2 regions of the Paenibacillus sp. ISL-20 genome follow, and region 2 is predicted to be linked to the other one. Evidence: riboswitches for the same ligand, from Rfam matches in the RefSeq annotation. Region 2 holds a riboswitch; the other holds the start of a gene.
What was found. Region 2 has a riboswitch for cyclic di-AMP ahead of J7E85_RS31580 (C40 family peptidase). Riboswitches for the same ligand answer to the same signal wherever they lie in the genome.

Region 1 (8,074 bases), on a different contig from region 2:
CGGAGATTGATCAACCCAAGTAAGTTCATTTCCAGCTGGATTCGTATATATTGTTTTATCTTTAACCTTAACGATGCTGCCTATGGTCTTATCTTGTTCCGTCCCCTCATCGGCTTTATCCTTATTCGGTGGCGAATCGTCATCTGACTTCTTGGGATTGTCATCCGGCTTCTTGGGCTCGTCATCCGGCTTTTTGGGATCATCATCCGGCTTCTTGGGATCGTCCTGATGCTTGCTCGGGCCGTCATGCTTCGGAGGTTTCGGTTTAACCGGGACGTCGATATCCGGCTTCCGGGAACCGAGCTTATCCAGAAGCTTGCGCACATAGCGGCGTCCTTTCTTTCCTGCCCAGCTTAACGCTTTGCCGAATGGGATTCGGCTTAATACAATGCCTGCAGCCACGGAAAGCGCATTTTCGGGAGTCAACAGCTTCTTCGGATCGCGGATATAACCGGCAATCTCATGACCGCTCCCGGCGATTCCCATCCCTGTCATTGCGATGCCAAAAGCCGGCCAGAATCCAACGAACAGCAGTGACAAGGCAAGAGCTCCAAGAAGGATCGCGCCCTGTTCATACCAATCCAGCCGATCCCACCAATCTTGCAGCGAGTCGAACATGCAGGCGAAACATGCCGGTTCTCCTCCGCTCGTGTGTGCCCCGATGCCTGCGAACAGACCGGCCACGAGCAGAATTATAGCGAGTCCGGTTAACGCCTGGCAAAGAGCTTTTACCCGAGCATCGATAGGCTCCTGTCTACCAGCCGCTTCTTCATTTCCATAAAGCAAATGAAATCCAAGCTCCCTGCGCTCCCGGTAAAATCCTAGCCAATATACGAATTTCCCACGGTCCAGACAAAAAGAGCGGGTCATATTCCACAGCTCGGTAAACGGATTAAGCAGCGGCTCGTTCGGCAGCGACGGCAGGCGGATTCGTATTTTGTTCAGCGACCAATAGTCGGCAGTAATCGATGCGAGCAGCATCAGCAGGAAGGCCGGCTGAGTTTTATAACCGCTGCCGGTCCAATCATGAAGCCGTAACACCCAACCCGGCAGCTGATACTGACCGTTATAAGCCGCGTGATCCAGGATGGCCCACAGCAACATCATTGCCGGGAACAGAAAAACCCATTTCGTCAGTTTTGTCCGCAGCCGATAGGCTATTCCGCACGCAAGCGCGATCATGGCGGTATGCACAGGATGACCGACGGTCATCAGCGTCGGAAAGACACTTTCTTCGAAACGCCCGGGAAACAGCGAGAACAAATCCCAATGGATCGTTTCGCCGCCCATCCATGTAAAGCTGTAGCCGAACTTTTCCGCAAGTGGGCCGGAACTTAGCCATCTTCGGGAGAGCTCTTCCATCAGTTGAAAGCCAACGCCGGTCGCCGCGCCGATGAGCGTGTAATCGCTTAAACTCAAAGCGGAAGCTCGACGCGAGAACAACAGAAATATGCCTAGCGGAAGGAGCTTCCACAATTCTTCGAAAATTGGCGTGATCACGGCAATGGACCAGGTGTCAGATGTGCTTCCGCCGAAAAGCACGTGGAGAGCATTGACTGTAAGCGTCGTAAAAGGTACGACAAGAAAAACGCCTGCCAGAACGAACAGCACAATCTGCTTCCACGGTATCGTTTTGCTTCGGCATAGAAACCAAAATTGCAGGAGTACATAAAACGACCATAAATATTGAACCATCATGGTACGCGATTCTTTAACGAAAAACAAGCTTAAAACAAACAGGATTAGAGACAACCAGGAAAATATCGTATACGCCGTTTTAATAAACGGATATTTCTCAATCCAGGACCGGCCAGTTCGATAGATAGACTCCAGGAAATCCCGAATTCCGGTTCGGATGGACCAGATCGAATTCATAACGGTCGCCTCCTTTAAAAGCGGCTTCGTGCGAGCAGGACATCTCCCTTGATGGTCGGTCCGGCCACGAGTAATGATAAGAACTCATAAAACCATGGTCACCGATCGATCGCAGCGGAGGTTTTTTTGAGTATCTCCGCAAATTATCTATAGTCTGTTTTTTACAAGATATTAGTAGTATAGTCATTCTAGTAAAATGTGGCAAAAGGCGCTAGTCTCAAATCTGATAGATATTTTCAACAACATCCCGGGAAACGAAGTTTGTTTATCAAGGTGGCTTACTTTTGTTCCCCATGAAAAATCCCCTCCAAGTAAACGGATGTGCTCTTTCTTCGCACTGTCTACTTGAAGGGGATTATATCCATTGTACGGCTGCCTGATTTTTTAAATATGGACGGCATCCGCCTTCTATGTCGTCAAAAGTATGGGGCATGCTTGATTTTGATGGGACCGACCGCTTCGATCTTGCTCTGGCATCCCAGACGATATCCTTCTTCGATCTCCTCAGGATCCAAGCGTTGTTCTTCGGCCAGATTGGGCTCGGACAAATACTCGATTCCCTCCGCCACCATGCAGCGGCAGCGCGCACAAGTTCCTCTTTTGCAAAAAGAGTTCCAGTCCACGTCATTCCGTTCGGCCAGATCAAGCACCGTCATGCCAAGAACAGGCGCCACACTGCGACGAACCTCGCGACCTGTTAGTTCAATGATCCGATCCGGTACGGCTTCGATCATCTCTTCCGGGATGGGCGAGTTGTTGTCTTCGCTATTCCTACCCTTTTTGTTTTTCCAGAATTTAAACACGCGCGTTATCCCCCTATGCATGTAATCATCAGGTTATGTATAAAATCCTTCATTTATTATACCGGAAAGTTTAAAAAATCAACATGCTTACTCTTATCTATTCTATGACATTGACATCTTGGAATTGGAACTCTATGAAAATTTTGCTATACTAGCGTATGCTAGACCTAATTCCATATTCTATGAAATCATTCTATTATTTAATGGATCGGAGGAAATACCAAAGCATGCTGCATAAACAAATAGGAAAAACAGCTGTCGCTGCCGTTCTTGCCTTATCCTTGCTCGGCACCGCACCCCATGTTGGTCAGGTACATGCTGAGCCTGCCATATCGGTAAAGCTGGATGATGTTACGCTAACCTTTGATGCGGCTCCGCGGGTAGACAAAGGGGTCACCTACGTTCCATTCCGGACGGTCGGTGAAGCGCTGGGCATTCAAATCACCTGGAATAGCAAGACGCAAACCGTAAAGGCCATCGGCAGTGTGAAAGGCCAATCGACTGAAGTGTTACTTCAGGTAGGAAGCACGACAGCAACCGTCAATGGAAAACAAGTGAAGCTTGCGGCCCCGCCAGTTCAACGGGAAGGCCGTGTACTGATCCCGCTTAGCTCGTTCAGCAGCCAATTCGGTGTCGATGTGGGCTGGAATCAGGCAACTCGCACGGTCTCCCTTGTATCGCCGCAGCGCGAGATGCATTTGAGAGCTTTCTATGCCATAGAATCTTACCAAGAGCTGGATCTCGTGGGATCGATGAATTCAGTCGCCTTTGGATGGAGCCGCATCGATCGTGAAGGTCAGTTTACGCTTCAAGGTAACGAATACCGCCTGCCCGCTTCGGACGGAGATGTGACACCTCAATCGATTGTTGCTGATGCTGCGGACCAGAAGATTAAACCATACCTCATGGTCTATGCCTTAGATGGAAACGGCGAATTAACCAAAGTCCTGAGCGACAGCAGCCTGCGCCAAAAGTCCATTGAAGGCATCACATCCGCGGTTGCAGAAAATGGATTCGGCGGCGTTGTGCTTGATTTTGAAGGGCTCGGTTTTAAACTGGATGCCGTGAAACAGCAGAAGCTGCTCAATGATTATGTCAAGCAATTGAAGGCAGCATTGCCCAAAGACATTACCCTGTCCTTAGCGGTACCGCCATTGAACAGCGCCTATAAAGGTTACGATTACAAAGCGCTGGCCTCCATCGCCGATGATCTCATCGTTATGGCCTATCAGTACAATCCGGTCGGAACCAAATCTCAGGTACCCGAACCAAACAGCCTGGTGGACCAAGCGATCCAGTTGGCACTCCAAGCAGGTGTCCCGAAGCAGAAGCTCCTACTCGGCATCAGCCTATTTAGCGAAACCGGTACTTCCGTGGACGATAAGCTCGGTTTGGCCAAACGCTATGATCTGAAAGGTGCTGCTTTCTGGCGTCTTGGCCTGTTCCGTCTCTATAATAACGGGATGGAAGCAGCTGTGAATGCCTCTGTTGTTAAGGAGTAACCGAACAACCCCTGTGGGATTGACAGACTTATAGTAAGAAAAACTTCTATCGACATACTTTCACAGTTGACAGACCGCAGTTAGTAGACGTTTTTCTTGCGATATCAGGAAGTCACAAGCTTCGAAGTTTATACTTTCTGATATCTAAAAAAAAGAAAGCCTGACAAGGACATCCCTTGGTCAGGCTTTCTGATTATGTATTGAACCCTAAACTGCAATGTAATTCAATTAGCTTGCGCTTCCTACCAGTCTCGCATAATTTTCTTGACTCAACACACGACGTGCCGTGACATAACGCGGCTCGTAATATGAATCGCTAAGCTTGCTGATTCTGACTCCCTTGCTGCTGGAAGCATGTGCAAATTCTCCATCACCAATGTAAACGCCTGCATGAGAAATTCCGCTGCCGCTCGTATTGAAGAATACCAGATCTCCAACACGCAGATCTTCGCGATCCACATGTTCCCCGGCGCTAGCCTGGCTTTGGGATGTGCGTGGAAGATCCATATCGAAATTTCTAAACATGTACAGAATAAATCCGGAGCAATCAAACCCGCTAGTGGTCGTTCCGCCCCATTTGTATGGCGTTCCTACCAATTGCTTCACTTGATATTGAAAATTCGGTTGTTGATCAGCAAATGCTGATACGGCACCAGAAGAAAAAATAATTGCAGACCCTAGCAAAGTGATGACAAACTTCTTCAAAATATGTTCTCTCCTTCGATGCCTACGGAGTTAGCTAAAGGTTCGGTTGAAGGTTCCCTATACTCTCTATACAAGAGTAATTCACCCAAGACGGTTCCCCCGTTTTCACAAACGAAATTCGGCAAAATTCATTAACGTTTTGTAACCTTCTCTTAATATAGTATACAAGCAAGGATGCTGTCAATCATATCCTAAAAATCTATCATTTTATGTTTGGAGCTGTCGTAAAGATGAAGAATTTCTGCCGGATATTTGTTACCATCTCACACAGTCATGACAATTATGTAACTCTGCTTCCTTCTCGAACTGCTTTTTTTAATAATCTAGCAACTTTTTACAGAACTACGCGTTTACATAATCAGAAATGAAATTAAAGAGGTGATCCATCCCTTATGAGTCAAATTACGATGGCAGAAGCTTTGGCTGTCCGGGCAGCAATCAACCGTCTCATCAATCAATTGATGTCGGAACGATTGAACAACAGCAGCACGATCATTGAAAAAGGGGAGACGGCGGAATACCCTACGCGCAGCGTGGATGTCATTACGGAAGAGATCGAAGCGGCCGCGGCGGATTACAGAAAGCTGGATTTGCTGATGGCAATCTCCAATACAACGCAAACCATTAGCTGGAACGGCTCCGACATGACCATCATGGAAGCGATCGAGCTGGCCAAGCAGATACGCAGCAATATCGGGCAGCTTGCCCATCTCGGCTCCCGCAAGAAGCTGGAGCGCCAGAGCAGCCGTGGCAGCGGAGACGGTGCCGTAACGCTGTTCAACGTCGCTTTATATGATCCGGAAGCTTATCAGGCGCAAGCGCGCAAGAAGGAACGCGAAGTAACCAAGCTCTCTTCACTGATTGAACATGCCAATCATACGTCCATGATTACGTTTGACGCATCCAAGTACATGGAATAGCGGCAGCCGCCGGCTCCAAGTCTACAGGTCACCCCACGTGCGGGTTTGGAGCCGGCGGTTTCCGCCGGCATCGCGGGAAAGTGTGAGCAACCGTTTATTGTTTGTCGGATACAAACAAACCTAACCAGGAAACCAAAAAATCGCCTCCAGTGAAAACGGATGACGGCTTACGGTTCACGCCTGTCACCTGTCACATGTTACGGACTTATTACGAAAAAAAATGATCGCTCCGTTTCCCGCTATCTATGAATAATTGGAAAGCCGCCCCAGAAGGGCGGCTTTTGTCTAATTCACTTAAGCACGGTTAACATGAAACTGCGTTGCCAATCCGAACGCTCTCTATCTAAGCTCTATTCCATCCTTTATCCTATCCGTAACCTTCTCTTTACCCCTATGCTATTGGAACAAGGCCGCAGCTCCAACCAAACCAACATCATCCCGAAGTCCTGCAGGAACGATCTCGTACGTGCCTAAATAGGATGGCATGACCAGCTTATCTGTCATTTCCCGCAGCTGCGGAAATAAAAGATCGCCCGCTCTGCTTACTCCCCCTCCAATCACGATGCGATCGGGGTTGAAGCTGTGAATGACGTTAACCAGTCCAAGCGCCATATAATAGATGGCACGATCGATGACCTCTACTGCGACGGGGTCATGAAGTCGTTTTGCCTCAAACACATGCTTGGCGTTCACTCCCGCCTCAGATGCGGCCAGTTCAGAAATTACGCTGGGCTGGGTGAGCATCCGCTGGGATGCTGCCTGGCCGATGGCCGTTCCTGAAGCAAATACCTCCCAGCAGCCGTGGCTCCCGCAATTGCACTGCGGACCGTTCGGATCAATGATATGATGTCCCAGTTCCCCAGCAAATGAACTGCTGCCCAGGAACAGCTTCCCATCCAGCACGATCCCTGAGCCGATGCCGGTGCTTAGCGTCACGTACACCATGTTCGTCGACCCTCTTCCGGCACCTCTTACATACTCTCCCCATGCGGCTGCATTCGCGTCATTCAGCACCTGAACCTCCGTATGCAGATCACGTTCCATCCAGGCTTTGAGGGGGACATTCGTCCATTCCGGCAGATTCGTACCATGAATGACAATCCCCTCCCTACTGTTAACTGTTCCGGGTGAAGCCATCCCTACGCCTCGAAGAGGGTGGCCGTCCGACACGCTGCGGATCATGTTCGTAATTCTCGCGACCACTTCTTCAGCCGTACGCGCACCCGCTGTCTCCATTTGCTCCCGGTTCAGCAGCTGTCCTTCGGAATCAAAGAGCGCTGCCGCGATCTTCGTACCCCCAAGGTCAACGCCAACCACAAATTCTTGCTGTTTATTCCATACGGTTTGCAATTTTTGTTCACCTGTTTCCGATAGGTTTGCTACTTCTATTGATGTATGCTCTCAGCCAGCGATCGCAGCTCGACCGGATCGATGGGCTTCAGCCCTGATCGACCGTACCGAACAGCTGAGCCGAAATGGACCTCGCTCACACCGGTCCGGTCGATAAAATCGTGTATGATTTCCCACTTCAGACCATTGCCGGCCAATATTTTAAGTTCACTGCCTGCCGTTTGTTCTACAAGCTCCCGAATTCTCGGGATGGCCTGCGGTGCAGGCTGCGGCCCTCCTGACGTTAGGACACGGGTAACCGACGGGTATTTCTGCAATGTACGCAGTCCTTCGAACTGATCCTTCAGTTCATCAAAAGCCCGGTGGAACGTGACTTGCATATCTCCTGTCCATTCCAGCATTTTGACCAAGGAGTCCTCGTCAATCTTCCCTTCCGGAGTCAGCATGCCAAGCACAACGCCAGCTGCACCTGCCTTGCGGATCGCCTTAACCTCCGCCATCATGGTAGCTATATCATGTTCGTTGTACACAAAGGATCTGCTATGAGGTCTGACCATGACATGTACAGGGATCTGAACGGCTTTCACAACCTCTTCAACAAGCCCGATTCCCGGCGTAAGCCCGCCTTCGGTTATCGCTGTGATTAATTCCAGACGGTCCGCGCCATTCTTCTCTGCTGTGATGGCATCATCCATGCATGTTGCGATTATTTCAAGCAGCATCGTCGTCACTCCTTACTGAAGTTGATTCTTTATGCATGGAGAAACTGCTTCTCCACATAATCGGCGAGCAATCTTGCACCATAGCCGGTCGCCCCCGCTGCGGAGTGGGGGAATTCCCTTTTATACTGGACCGTGCCCGCCATATCGATGTGCACCCATTTTATGGAATCCGCCACAAAATGACGGATAAACAGCGC
Region 2 (8,074 bases):
TATAATTGTTGAAATTTCCATACCACACCTCATCCGTGAGAAATAAAATAACGAATCCATTCGTCAGAACGGTTCTCATGGAGAACCGGGCCCCTTTGTGGGGCGTTATCCTATTTATCGTCAGGTCGGGCTTTTTTTTTTAGTTGTAATTTCCGGTATAATGGAAGGAAGGGAAACGAAGCTAAGTACGGCAAGGAAAGGAGTGATGGAGATGGGCGTTAAACACGGAAGAGATTACGGCGAAATTCTGGCAGAACTGACCGAGGCGGTCGGACGAATTACCGACAGCTATGTCTTCTTTGAAATGGAAGCTGAGGATTGGGGCAATCTGGGTAAAGCCGAGAGAAATGAGGTTCATGAAGCGCTGGCTGAGGATTTGTTCTATGCGCTAGGCACAGAGCCGGTGATTAATGTTGGCAGCGGCGTGGTCATGCATGATCAAACGAACCATCGAATACATATTTTGATTGGTGAAGAAGAGTTGGCCTTTGTGGCTCTTGTGTAATCACTCCAGTTATCAACAGATACAGGGCAGAATAGAATAGATGACAGAAAGACCATATTACGTGTAAGTCGGCTTTAAGATAGGTTTTTTTCGGGGAGGAAGATAAAAGATGCTTTATACGCAGCAAGAAGTAGAGGCTCATCTGGAAAAGCTTGAGGGTTGGGAATTTGAACAAGGGAGATGGATTGTACGGAAGTATACCTTCTCCTCCTTCATGAAGGGAATCGCTTTTGTTGATGAAGTGGCAGCTATTTCAGAAGCTTTCGGACATCACCCCTACATCACCATAGATTATAAAGTCGTTACACTTCGTCTCACCTCTTGGGACGACGGTGGCATTACGGCTGTGGATATTAAGGAAGCGCAGCAGTTTAACGAAGCCTATGAGAAGAGTCGTTCGAAGGATAGCAAGGCGGCACAATAGAAGGGGGGACGGTTAGTCCCCTCAGAGATCCCGAATATGTAAAAACACGCTTGCACCGGGAAGAACTCCAGGTGCAAGCGTGTTTAGCGTATAAGCTGATTTATTTTTTCTCAGCAAGGTATAGCGCAATGTTTGCGATTTCTTCGGGCTTAAGTTGATCTTTAAAGGAAGGCATTCCCTTACGACCTTTGGTTACAACGTTGAAGATTGCGTCCGCATCCATGTGCCCGCCTACTTGATTCAAAGCCGGCCCAGCGCCGCCTTGAAGTTGGTCGCCGTGACAGCTAATACAGCTTGCTTTCATTGTGGCTTCCGCTGCGGCAGCATCGAGAGTCACTTCCGGCATGGTCGGCTTCTCTTCCTGAGCCACCTGTTCCTTACCTGGGAGCGTAAACATCAGCGCGATAGCCAACGCACATGCGACGAAGAACAATCCGCTCATGATCCATTTTTGCATCGTCATATCGTCCCTTCTATGTATACTGCACTTTTGCACTTGTCTCCATTATAAACCAACATCCATAGACAGCATAGCCAGTTGTGACAAAAAAAGCAACTATACGGCGTAGCTTCATAAAAAGTACACAAAATTGTGCTTTTTCATATAGACAAAGATTACTATTCCTCATTTGCCGGGGGCTCATACACCATACAGTGGAAAAGGGCATTTCCCGTTGGTGTAAGTCGCTCATACGTATCGGTGACATGAAAGCCTGCCTTTTGATACGTGCGGATCGCGCGCTCATTCCAGGTCAACACCTCAAGGTCGATTTCGTCGGCAGGCCGCCTCCGCCTGGCTTCCCGGACAATCGCCCCCATAAACCGTTTACCCATTCCGCACCCGCACCAATCAGGCCGCATGCCAAGTCCGATTCGTGTCACCTCGTGCATCGGAAACAGCTGGGCAAACCCCCACAGGGTCTCCCGTTCATCCAGAATCGAGATATACTGCCTCTGGCGAATGTCCGGATCGCCAAACTCGACCCCAAGCCCTTTCATCTGCTCCCAGGGAAGAAAGCCATAGATATTATAGGGAGGAGGATAGGTCCAGGCGCATATTTCTTTCGCATGCTCTTCACGCATGACTACGGTGTGAAATGTAATCGGTATTGCATCCATTGGTGAAGTCCTCCTATCGTATATATAAAATGATAACCCTTTTACGAACATCCAAGTCGAAATCAAAAAAGCCCGTCAAAGAGAGGTAAGGGCTCCTTTAACGGGCAAGCAGTATGTATAGGGATGATTAGCCTCTATAGCTTAGGATGATTCACCAGCCGACTCTTCATACGTATCATCGCTCATGATACGCTTTGCACCCACGTAGCGCTGATCGTAGTACTCCTCTGCAAGGCGGTTGATAACCACGCCGCGGTTGGTCGAGGCATGGGCAAATTTGTCATCGCCGACATAAATGCCGACGTGGGAGATGCCCTGGCCCGATGTGTTGAAGAACACCAAATCGCCAGCGCGCAGATCCTTACGGGACACGCTTGTCCCCATGTCGAATTGAGAGCCGGATTGATGCGGGAGCTTCAATCCGAGTTTAGCAAATACATACATGGTGAAGCCGGAACAGTCAAATCCGCTAGTGGTCGTACCGCCGTAGCTGTATCTTGTACCTAGCACCTTATCGACTTCCTGATCCAGCGCACTATCAGCAAACACGCTGCCAACGCCCAAAGTGAACAGCAGTGTGATACTAAGGGCTGCTGTTGATAATGTTTTCTTCAGCATGGAAAGCTCCTTTTCGCTGCCGCGAGGCATAGCAATCTATGTATTAAAGCACTTACATTAATGACAAAGTTGTTACTGCGTCCATTCTATCAGACAGCAAGCGGGATTGGCAATTATTTCTTGATGGATTTTGCTGTTTTTCAATCGCATTAGCTGTCGAAGCGTCAAATAAAATCAATATTTTTCCAAAACGGTGTTTAATGAAGGGAGAGAAGGGTATATAAAGAATAAGAAGAGATTGGGGATGGAATAACCAAACGAAGTCATTTCAATATCTTCATTCATTTTTTTTTGAAAAGTGGAAACTTTTTCGTTGTCTTAAACGTTATAAAGGTATACACACAATCAACAAAAGAAAAAAGCCGCTGGATGAGATCGGCACAATCTCATAAACCCAGGGCTTCTTATAAGAGTAAATCAATAAAGTTCCAACATTAATTGTAGTTCACAGCTACAGATTTGTACGTATTCTGACTCATAATTCTCTTAGCGCCTACATATCGGTTGGCGTAATAGCTCTGGCTTAGCGGACTGATCATGACACCACGGGAAGATGAGGAATGAGCAAATTTGCCGCTCCCAACATAAATACCCACATGAGAGATACCTCTACCGGATGTGTTGAAGAACACGAGATCGCCAGCTTTCAGGTTGCTCTTGGATACTGCCGTTCCTACTTTGTATTGAGCTGCAGACGTACGCGGCAAGCTAAGGCCAAGCTTCTTGTAAACATAGCTGGTGAATCCGGAGCAGTCAAAACCATTCGTTGTGGTTCCACCCGTTTTATAAGAGACACCAATGGCTGGTTTGATTGCTGTATTTAATTTGGAATCGGCGAAAGCGCTTCCGGTCCCTAATGTGAGTGCGAGTGCGAGGCCGAGAGAAACAGCCGTTAACTTCTTTTTCAAAACAAAAAGCTCCTTCCATTGCCTGCGAGGTTAGCTTAAGGGTTCGGTTGAAAGGTCCCCTATGATCCCTCTCTTGCGAGATCAATTCACCCAAAACGGATCCCCCGCTTCCCATATCGTTATGGGAATTCGGCTCCTTAAAATGTTGATGAACCCATTCATTGACGTCTGACGTTCCAACATAGTTAACGAATTTACATAGTTCCAACAAAAAAGTTACAGTAAAGATGACAAAGTTGTTACTAACATATTCGTTATTTTAGCAGAGTATTAACAATTTGGCAAACGAGGAAAGATCATTTTTAAACAAAAAAACCTGTCCCCATCTTGGGGAAACAGGTTTTTTTGTAATTTGGCGCTCAGAAATTTATAATATAGAGGATAAATGAACGCTTATTCTTTGTAAAATCAAGCTCGGGATAGAAACGTGTCACTTCGGATTACAGCTTATTGGCGAGCATGATTCACCATTTCAGGGTAACGAATTGTAACGATTAGGAATGCTGTGAGGAAGAATCTCTCCACAAATGATATTGGGCGGATATTACCCAAATTTGGAATAATCCATTCAGGAAATAAGAGGCCTGCTGAATAATTAAGCCGACCAATCCGGCCCAGAAGAGCGAAACCGAGCTCAGGAGCAACAGAATGACACAGGCTGATCCGCCGATAGTGATGGACAACAGCACTGCCGTGCCCAAGCGGCGGAAGAGTGCTAGGATAGAGCTGATCATACCGAAACCCCCAGTGCGCCCGAATTGCATGTAGAGCAATAACAGGCGGATCAGATAGGCGTACAAGAACCACCCAGCTCCATAGGGCAGTGCATGAAGCAGCAGAACAGGCTCTTGAATCCCATTCAGCAGAATCGGAAGGATTTTGGGCAGAATCCAGTAACCGGGCGCAAAGGTGAGAATGAGCTCAATCAGATAGAATAGCGTTACGGGTTTCCACAGTTTCCGCATGCCAATGAAGAAGAATAAACCGCGCTCGCCCTTAGCTTCCTGGTGAAGGTTGTAGAAGATGCCGGCCCGAATGAGCGGGGTGAGGATCATCCGGATCAAGAGCAAACCGGCCAGAAGCCATCCGTAGGTGTGGACCGTGCTGCTAAGGGATAGGCTCATCTCGCCCTCGTAGAAGAATAAAAGACGGCTGAGCTCGTTAGGGGCAGAATCCGGATATCGCATCAGAAGGGGAACGACTGCCGATTTTACGAGTCGGTACAAGCAGTATCCCCACAGCAAACGGTATAAGAAGAGCAGAATAGAGACGTATAGCTGGTCTTTAACACTGATCCACCCTTGGCCTGCGTAACTTTTCATGTGCTCCCCCCTCACCATGACAGGCTGCCGAACAGCGTCTCCACAAGCTTGGTAATACTGAGATTCCAGCGTGTAACCACCTTCGGATCCATTCCTGCCTTCATATAGTTATTGATGTGTTTATTCTCCAGGACGATGGAGTATTTCGGATCAACCATGGCCCAGGCGAGCGGAGTGCTGTACTCCAGGGTGTAAGTAACTTTGCCGTCCTTGCCGCTCCAGGTTCGCTCCACCGTTTTGCCGTCCTCAAAGGCGAACACGATTGGCACATCGGTTATATCCCCGTCCTTGCTCGTTATCTTGACCGTGGATTCATACCGAGGATGTTCCGCCGTGCCTTTATTTTTGGTTTTGATCACGTCGATGGCAACGTCCGCCATCTGGCTTCCATATACATATTGGTCAAAATACGGCTGCCAGGACGTTTTGCTTACTTGCTCTACAACCTTTTGGAAGTCGGACGTTGTCGGGTGCTTGAAGCGGTATTTCTGGGCGTACGTATGAAGAATCTTCTCCATCATCTGCGGACCGACCTGCCGTTCGATGCCTTGCAGCACCAGCTTGCCCCTCGTGTAAACATTCAGTGCGTAGTTTTCGTGCGAGCTGTATTTCCAGGATTCCATCTTCAGCGGTGCAGGGGAAGTAATGGATGCTCCCTGAGCTGCCGTATTGGAGGTAATACCGTATTCTTTTTCCATCACTCGTTCTTCTGCATAGGTTGCAAAGGCCTCGTCCAGCCACGCTTCCTCAAATTCGTTGCTTGCGATCATTCCGTAAAAATATTGATGGGCAATTTCATGAATGACGGTCCGCTCCAGCTCATATCCCGGCGAATCGTTTTTGGCCCCGAAGGCCGTGACCAGCGTCGGGTATTCCATGCCGCCTGCACCATTGCCCGATTCCGGCGGAACCACGATGGACAACGTGGAATACGGATAGGTTCCGTACCATTTTCCAAACGAAGCGAGGGCCGACTTGGCGGCATCAAAGTAACGCTCCTTTAAGTCTTTATGGGCTGGATCGAGATACAGCTTGATGCGGACGCCCGGTACGCCTGGTGCGGAGAATGCTTCTTCTGCTGCGACAAAGTTCGGCGATGCCGACCAGGCAAAATCATGCACATCATCCGCATAGAACTGATAAATTTTTTCACCGTTAATTTTTTGGGCAGGCTTGGTAGGGAATCCGGTCGCGGCAACAATGTAATTTTCGGGCACGCGGATGCGGACACTGTAAATGCCGAAGTTAGAATAGAATTCGGAATTGCCATGGTATTGATGAAGATTCCAGCCTTCCTCTGTTCTTCCGCGAAGACCAGCCGGTTCATAGACTGAAATTTTAGGAAACCATTGCCCCGCCATAATAAAATTCTCGGTGGTTCCCATGCGAGCAAATATTTTGGGAAGCTCGACCTCGAACTCCAAGTGAATGGTCACACTCTCCCCGCTCTTGATGGGTTTAGGCAATCGGAGCTTGACAAGGCTGTGATCCTTGATGTTACCGTCATCGGGTTGAACAAATTGAAGGCGATGGGTCAGGGCCAGACCTTCGGTTGTTTTCACGCTGGTAATCGTCATGGAGCCGTATCCGTCGTCTGGCATGGGATCGGAACGAAGCCGACCACCCGATTCCTTCATAAAAGTCGTATCATTGGAAGCAAATGCATTGGGATACAGATGAAAGTACAGCTCGTTTACGCTTCTTTTGCCTGGATGAGTCCAAGTGAGTGTCTGTTTGCCCTTAAGCTTGTTCTCCTCAGGCTCGTAGCGAACATCCATATGATATTCCACTAGTCGGTCGCTTAAGGCCGGAGCGGGAATATTAGGCTGCACCTTAGGCGGTGAGAGAGGGGCCTTCTCCACAGCAGAGACGGAGGGCTTGCCCTCATTTGGGGCAAGAGCAGACGCTGAGGACCCTGGATTCAGAAATATCAGCATCGATCCTGCAAGCAAACCTATGGCAAGCAGGGATGATAGAAAGACTTTGGCACGTGGTGGGACCATATCGAACAACCTCCCGTTGACAAGCATCTAGTGCATGTATATGTTTGCTTTTGGGGGATTATTAGTTAAAATAAAATTATTGGGACAAAGGTTATCAATTTAGCAGCTGATACTTAAGAATCGGCTCTGATATAGGAGGTCGGCAGCAATGGAGAATGAAGAGCAGAAGCAGGGTGCGAAGAAACCGATTGCTTTGAATATTATTAATAGTAAGAGTAAGCATAAAGGGTTTGGATCAGGCTCCATCGATCTGAACAGTCTGTCGCCCGTCATTATCGACAATGGCGAGGCCCGAGTGGATATTGGGGCCATGCATGCCAAGAGTAAGGTGGAGAAGGGTATCCGTTTCAGCATGAACCGGGATGAAGTGCCGAATGGACGCCAGGTATGGATCGTGTGGGTGGCTGTAGACCGTACCGCCGAGGGACAGCATTATGCAGGCATGACCGCCTGTGAAATGTGGATTGACCAGGAGGCCCGCCGTGGTTGGAAGATCCTCGCCGATCATGTGAATAAAATGGATGCGGCGATGAAGCGCAAGATCATTCTGGATGGCCTTGGCGACGTCGAGAAGAAAGCACTGCGTGAGCTGCTGATTTCACGTAACGAGGAATGGTGGGATGCATCACCAGAGGAATTCAAGGAAGCCCTTCGAACCGAGGCATGATACCATAAATAAAAGTGATTATTCTAGATGCTAAAGTGGAAAGACCGGTTGGATTCGTGAACGAATCCCGCCGGTCTTTTTGTCATTGCGTATGGTTAGAATGGAAGGGTGTAGGTCCGTTTTTCTTTTTGACCGAGAAACGGATTATTATATTGGAACGTCAGCTTGCCGCCGGCATATCCGGTATACGTTAAACCGTCACCAATGAAGCCCACCTCGTTCGGCGGCATTTCCTCAATGACCTTGATGGTTTCCTCGTCTAGAAGTTCAGGATAGATAAGCTTCGCTGTCTTGCCTGTCGGATGAACGATATATAGGGTCGCCTTCGTGTAGGGTCGGACGAGCAGGAAGTCCTGTTCGATCGCTTCTACGATAAAACTATCCTCTACTCCCGTGATCGCGGCCAGGTCATAAGATTTGACCGTTTTGCCTGTCGGATGAACCAGCTCAAGCGTACTGCCGTTCATCATGGCAATATTGCCTTTGTAACTGAGTTGGTCCGGTTTGT

Region 1: another riboswitch for cyclic di-AMP. It lies ahead of J7E85_RS00815 (C40 family peptidase); the one in region 2 lies ahead of J7E85_RS31580 (C40 family peptidase).

What each region holds. Positions count from the first base shown of each region.
Region 1 covers NZ_JAGGRD010000001.1:171,629-179,702, reverse strand. Annotated here, with positions in the region: gene J7E85_RS00830 (PrsW family intramembrane metalloprotease) at 1-1,875, opposite strand, end outside; gene J7E85_RS00825 (2Fe-2S iron-sulfur cluster-binding protein) at 2,292-2,678, opposite strand; gene J7E85_RS00820 (stalk domain-containing protein) at 2,906-4,180, shown strand; gene J7E85_RS00815 (C40 family peptidase) at 4,409-4,885, opposite strand; cyclic di-AMP (ydaO/yuaA leader) riboswitch at 4,889-5,019, opposite strand; gene J7E85_RS00810 (DIP1984 family protein) at 5,278-5,805, shown strand; gene J7E85_RS00805 (ROK family protein) at 6,202-7,155, opposite strand; gene J7E85_RS00800 (copper homeostasis protein CutC) at 7,191-7,877, opposite strand; gene J7E85_RS00795 (leucyl aminopeptidase family protein) at 7,907-8,074, opposite strand, start outside.
Region 2 covers NZ_JAGGRD010000069.1:14,557-22,630, forward strand. Annotated here, with positions in the region: gene motA (flagellar motor stator protein MotA) at 1-21, opposite strand, end outside; gene J7E85_RS31555 (hypothetical protein) at 212-505, shown strand; gene J7E85_RS31560 (4a-hydroxytetrahydrobiopterin dehydratase) at 615-929, shown strand; gene J7E85_RS31565 (c-type cytochrome) at 1,030-1,386, opposite strand; gene J7E85_RS31570 (GNAT family N-acetyltransferase) at 1,548-2,048, opposite strand; gene J7E85_RS31575 (C40 family peptidase) at 2,190-2,663, opposite strand; gene J7E85_RS31580 (C40 family peptidase) at 3,101-3,574, opposite strand; cyclic di-AMP (ydaO/yuaA leader) riboswitch at 3,579-3,719, opposite strand; gene J7E85_RS31585 (hypothetical protein) at 4,069-4,896, opposite strand; gene J7E85_RS31590 (M1 family metallopeptidase) at 4,908-6,899, opposite strand; gene J7E85_RS31595 (YwhD family protein) at 7,048-7,566, shown strand; gene J7E85_RS31600 (stalk domain-containing protein) at 7,662-8,074, opposite strand, start outside.